2 regions of the Alkalihalobacterium alkalinitrilicum genome follow, and region 1 is predicted to be linked to the other one. Evidence: predicted binding sites of a transcription regulator. Region 1 holds the regulator's gene; the other holds the start of a gene.
The links. Region 1 encodes LexA, which represses DNA repair genes until DNA is damaged. Its sites were predicted from a motif close to CGAACATATGTTCG; they were not measured.
Positions count from the first base shown of each region.

Region 2: the regulator LexA is predicted to act here: its motif matches at 1,630-1,643, upstream of BK574_RS11090 (Y-family DNA polymerase).

Region 1 covers NZ_KV917368.1:47,230-50,418, forward strand. Annotated here, with positions in the region: partial or broken gene BK574_RS00210 (IS1182 family transposase) at 1-1,333, opposite strand, end outside; gene lexA (transcriptional repressor LexA) at 1,522-2,148, opposite strand; gene yneA (cell division suppressor protein YneA) at 2,303-2,596, shown strand; gene BK574_RS00225 (YneB family resolvase-like protein) at 2,604-3,189, shown strand, end outside.
Region 2 covers NZ_KV917368.1:2,366,377-2,369,565, reverse strand. Annotated here, with positions in the region: gene BK574_RS11105 (SDR family NAD(P)-dependent oxidoreductase) at 1-356, shown strand, start outside; gene BK574_RS11100 (YqzH family protein) at 347-550, opposite strand; gene BK574_RS11095 (YqeG family HAD IIIA-type phosphatase) at 666-1,148, opposite strand; gene BK574_RS27470 (hypothetical protein) at 1,291-1,437, opposite strand; gene BK574_RS11090 (Y-family DNA polymerase) at 1,756-2,964, shown strand; gene BK574_RS11085 (YolD-like family protein) at 2,976-3,189, shown strand, end outside.

The DNA.
Region 1 (3,189 bases):
CTCCGCCATGAATGCAAACCCTAATTCATTTTTGACATTTTCGTTGCCCCTCACGGACTTTCGAGTGAAACGCAAATTAGCCTTCAGATATCCAAAAACTGGTTCTACGTCCACCTTACGTTGGTCATAGATCTCACCCGTTTTCTATTCTGTAAGCAGCTGTTGAATCATCTTCCTTATGATAATCCCAATTGGCTGTCTGAAATTCGTCTTGTTTAAAACGCTTTTTCTTCTCTTTACGATATGTATTGTACGTGATAAGAGGTGTGCGCTTTCGATTATCAAGCACATCCTCATAATTTTCCTCACTTCCATAACCAGCGTCTGCGACAATATAGTCTGGGAGTTCAAAGAAATGGTGCTCAATTTTATCAAGGAATGGGCGCAACGTACGTGTAACAGTTGGATTTGAAAAGATCTCGTAAGCGAGCGTATATTGACCTTCTGTCGCAATTTGTACATTATAACCAGCTTTCAGTTGTCCATTTTTCATATAATCATCTTTCATACGCATAAACGTGGCATCGTGGTCTGTCTTTGAATAACTATTCCGTCCTTTAAAGATTTCCATGTCTTTTTGGTACTTCTGTTTGCGCATGAAAAGATCCAGAAATTGTTTATGGGCTTTCTTTGGTTCTTTACGCTTTGAACGAAGATCTTTCCTTTCGCTTGCCTCTTCACTTGCTTCAATTTGTTTAGTGTATTCTTCGACGGTCTCTTCTAACTTCGCTGTGATAAGAGAGAGCTCCTCCACTGAAAGGTCCTCAGTGCTTTCTCGCTCGATCTCAGGAATGATTTCTTTTTCCACCAACTCATCATACAGTTGTTTTGATTTTTCGATCAGGCTGGCACTGTATTTTTCAATCAATTTTCGCCAAACGAATGAAAATTTATTGGCATTGGCTTCAATCTTAGTCCCGTCAATAAAAATGGCTTCATTGTCAATCACCTTCTCTTCGACAAGTTGACATCGAAATTGAACAAAGCACTCACGGAGGAGTTCTTGAACTTCCGGATGAACACGGAACCGATTAATTGTTCGGTAACTTGGCTCATAACCTTGAGCCAGCCACATCATGCGTATACTGTCTTTAAGTAGGCATTCAATCTTCCTTCCAGAAAAAACAGATTGTGTGTATGCACATAAAATGACTTTCATCATCATGCGCGGATGATAAGCAGGACACCCGGTCTTTCTCAAGAAGCCGGCAAAGGCTTCTTCTGGAATCTGCTCTACCAGATGATGAACCGCGAATGCAATATCATTTTCTTGAAGTTTCATTTCTAAATTTAAAGGCAAAATTACTTGATTCATGTTATAGTGTTTATACATAAGGGCACACCTCCGATGGTTATTGTGTAGGAACTTTAATTTTATCAGTGGTTGTCCTTTTTTTGTTTTGTAAAATGAAAAAACTTAAATACATACGAAAGAGGCCCCGAGAACAAAAAATGTTCTCGGGGCCTCTTTTAATTCCATTTACTGAGTTTTGTCCCAGCCTCTTTTTTTGAATTGTAAAATTAATGAATGGTTCGGAAAACTCCAATCACTTTTCCGAGAATTGTACAACTCTTAAGTATAATCGGTTCCATTGTTGAATTTTCAGGCTGAAGTCGGATATAATCTTTCTCTCTGAAAAATCGCTTTACTGTAGCTTCATCTTCTTCAGTCATAGCAACGATAATGTCTCCATTGTTGGCTGTTTGTTGTTGACGAACAATTACCATATCTCCATCAAATATTCCAGCCTCTATCATACTATCTCCATCTATGATAAGAACATAGACAGAATCATTTGAGACTAACCGTTCAGGTAATGGGATATACTCTTCGACGTTCTCGATCGCAGTAATAGGTTGTCCAGCAGTAACTTTACCAATGACTGGGACAAATGCTGTTCTAGTGTCAATACCTTGTTCCGCTCCTATTTGTTCTTGGTCAATAACCTCTATAGCTCTCGGTTTTGTAGGGTCGCGCCGAATAAGTCCCTTTTTCTCAAGGCGAGAAAGATGACCATGTACAGTAGAGCTAGAGGCTAGTCCCACTGCTTCGCCAATTTCCCGAACAGAAGGTGGATAACCTTTTTTTCGTACTTCAGTTTTAATATAATCTAAGATTTCTTGTTGTCTTTTTGATAATTTTGTCATCAATGACACCTCATTTATCCAATTAATCTTAAATAAAGTATAGCATGTCAAAAAAAGGGATGCAAACATAAGTTCTAATTTATTCATTGACACGAATGGGTGTTCTCTTTTACAATAATAGACAAGAACATACATTCCTATGAGGTGGTATTTGATGAAATTCGTAAATTTAACTCGACAAGAATTAACACTAGTATTATTATTTGTACTTTCTATAGCATTTTTTGCTTTTATGTCTGTCGTGGGTGCTGAGAAACAAGGAATAACTGAAACTATTGAGGTTGTTGTTAATGAAGGAGATACTTTATGGGGCTTTGCAACAAATTATGAGCACCCATTCTCCATAGAGGAATTTATTCATTGGGTAATACAAACGAATGAGATGGAAAAAAGTAGTTTAATAGCTGGGCAAACGTTAACCATCCCAGTAGATACGAACAGTAGGTGAAAAAATGATTAAAGCAGTAGTTTACTGTAGAGTGAGTACAAACAATGAGGAACAAACCTCCTCGCTACATCGACAAGCGGAGGAATTATTAGATTTAGCTAACCGATTAGATTTTGAAGTTGTTAAAGTGATAAAGGAACGTCAAAGTGGATATGAAAATGATAGAGAAGGAATTATAGAAGTATTGGAGTTACTTAGAGGTGGTGTAGATGTACTACTTATCCAAGATGATACTCGACTTGGTAGAGGCAATACGAAAACTGCTTTATTATATCAAGTTAGAAAGATGAATAAAAAAATATATACGCTTTGCAATTTAGGAAACCAACTAGAGCCATCAGAGATGGATACGATCCTAATGGATATTGTTAGTATCATTGAAGAATACCAGCGAAAATTACATAATATGAAAATTAAAAGAGGCATGAAAAAAGCAATAAAGAATGGGTATGATCCTGAAAAAAACTTGTTAAGACATCAGGTGGGTGGGAGAAAGAGGAAAGATATTCCAATCGATGAAATTCTTAAGTTGAGAAAAAAAGGGCTTACATTCTCAGAGATTAGTAGTTTTTTAAATGGACTTGGGTACAATA
Region 2 (3,189 bases), 2.3 Mb from region 1:
GTAAAATTGCAACTCCAAAATCAAGTGTCTATTCAGCAACGAAGCATGCCGTACGAGGGTTTACGAATGCACTTCGAATGGAATTGCACGAGACAAATATTCATGTAAGTCTAATTAACCCAGGACCTATTCGAACAGCTTTTTTTGACCAAGCAGATAAAAGTGGTACCTACAAAAAGAATGTTGAAAAGATGATGTTATCACCAGAAGATGTGGCAAATCGGATTGTCGAACTTATTATTAAACCGAAGCGAGAGTTAAACTTACCATGGTGGATGAATGTGGGATCAACTGTTTATCAGTTGTTTCCTCGTCTTGTTGAGAAGTTGGGTGGAAAAAAGTTTTATCAAAAGTAATTAACGGTTAAATAATCGTATATGACATCGTGAAGAATATGATGAATGTCTTCATTGGGATTTTCTAATCTCTGTTTATTAAACTTATCTATGAGCGTGTCGACTTGTTCGACGGTTAAACAAACATCAGGATCTTGCACATAGCTTGCTGTAATTTTTTCGATCTTCTTTTTCAGGAATTGACGATCAATCATTATTACTACTCCTTAATTAAATGTCTTCTTTATTTTAGTAGAGTTTTCAAAGTGAAACAAAATATACCCCCATAAACTGAAAAGGTAGAAACCGCAACAGTTTCTACCTTCGCCTTTACCATCTTCTACGAATAAGCCTTTCGAATACTCGCTTTAACCTAATATTCCACGGCTCATGTTCTTCGCCGACTGGGTGAACAAGCACGGTCCTCATCTTAAGACGTTTACCACACCAAACATCTGTAAAAAGTTGATCGCCAAGAAATAAGCTTGTTTCTTTCTTTGCTCCTATTTTCTGCATATACTGTTCAATCTTCCTTATACCGGGCTTCCCACTGCGTCCTAACCCATGTATTCCTAGAGGTTCAGAAAAGCGGTCAACTCGCCCTTGACTATTATTTGAGATGATGGCAAGGTCGACTCCACTTTCTTTTAACATGTTGACCCAGTTCTCTACATCTTCTCCTCCTGGTTGATGATGAATAGCTAGTGTACTATCTAAGTCGGATAAAATCGTTTTAATATTATTCTTTTTTAGCCATTCTGATGAAATCTCTGTAAAATGTTTTAACTCAAAATCAGGTTGAAAATATTTCATTTGCCTAAGTTCTCCTATGTATTTTTCTTTTTGTTAATTTTCCCTTTATTTTTACTGAAATGCAACTTTAAAGGTTATTTATGCTGTTTCTAATTTTAACAGCAATAAGAGCACTGAAGGCAATCAGCGCTCCTTTTTGCAGTTATCCCGTTACGATCGTATGTTTGCCACCAGGTTGGTCGTCTACATCGTCAACGTAGGCAATCAATACAACATTTAATTCTTGTTCAAGCCTTTTTAACTTTTGTAATTGTTGGTCATTTAAGCTGGCTGCATGATAGTGTTCCATGTTTAGTTCACCCCATGTTTAGCATTACCCAATTGGTTTTCGATTATTTTAAAGAAATCGTCTTGTCTCTTTTTTGTTTAACAGGCTGCCAAAGGTTGTGGAGATAAACGCCAGTAACTAATAAGCAAATGACCATAAACTAAGTAAGAGATTTTAAGTATACGGATATGTAAAGTTTTTCTAATTGATAAACGAACGTATATTCGGTTATAATAAAGAATACAATACGAACATAAGTTCCTTTTCGAGGAGGGAATTCACGTGGTGCCGCAACAATTATATGAAACGCTTGAAAAGCGGAGCATTCTCTGTGTTGATATGAAAAGCTTTTATGCGAGTTGCTCGGCATTAGCCCTTGGACTTGATCCATTAGAATGTTATTTAGCTGTCGTTGCTGACACAAATAGGTCTGGTAGTGTAGTGTTAGCTGCCACTCCAAAACTAAAAAAGGATTTTGGAATTAAAACAGGAAGTCGTTTATTTGAAATTCCTGATGATCCACGGATTCAACTTGTCAATGCACGAATGGCGATGTATTTAGACACTTCGGTTGAATTGACGAAGTTTTTCACTCGTTATGTCCCTTTTGAAGCAATTCATGTTTATAGTGTCGATGAAAGCTTTCTTCAAGTAGATGGCACCGAACGGCTTTGGGGAACAGCTCAGCAATTAGCAGAACGAATCCGTGAAGACATGCTGAGAGATTTTGGTTTAACGTGTGCAATAGGCATTGGACCGAATATGCTCATGTCTAAGCTTTGTCTTGATATTGAGGCAAAAAAGTCAGGAGTAGCCCAGTGGGATTTTGAAGATTTGAAGAAGGAATTGTGGCCACTACCGTTACGAGAGATGTGGGGTATTGGTTCAAGAATGGAAAAACGGTTAAATCGGCTCGGGATACGGACGGTAGGACAACTTGCTCAATATGATGTTTCACGGCTTGAGAAAGCATTTGGTGTCATGGGCAACCAAATGTATTACCATGCTTGGGGAATTGATTTATCAGAACTTGGTGCCCCGATTATGCAAGGGCAAATTAGTTTTGCAAAAGGCCAAATTTTACTCCGTGATTATAAGGAAAAAGAAGAAATTGAGTGTGTGATTTTAGAGATGTGTGAGGAAGTAACGCGGCGAGCTCGAAATAGAAGTAAGGCAGGACGAACAGTAAGTTTAGGGCTCGGTTACAGTAAGGAAGAGTATGGAGGCGGATTTCACCGTTCGATTAGTCTTGACGAACCGACCAATTTAACGATGGATATTTATGAGGCCTGTCTACATTTAATGAAGAAGCATTATCGGGGAGAAACGGTGCGACAAATTACGATTGCGTTATCCAATGTTTGTGACGATGTTCAAGTTCAACTTAGTTTATTAGATCCTGATAAGCCTCGCAAAAAGGAATTAGGTTATGCGATGGATGCGATTCGTAACAAATATGGATCAGATGCCTTATTACGTGCTGTTTCTTATACGAAAGCAGGTACTGCTAAATATCGTTGTACACTTCTTGGTGGTCACAAAGCATAGGAGGATAAAAAATGATTAAAGATCGTGGAAATATAAAATGGACAGCGATGATGCTTCCAGAGCATGTTAGTTTGCTCCATGAGTTAAAAAAAGAACTTACTTATCAGACAAAACCAGAGCTTGATGAACAACAATTGCTAGAAATGAATGAACAGATTTGTGAAGGAATGGAAAATAATGAGGCACTTATTTTTACGTATTACGAAAACTATGACTATCATTGTA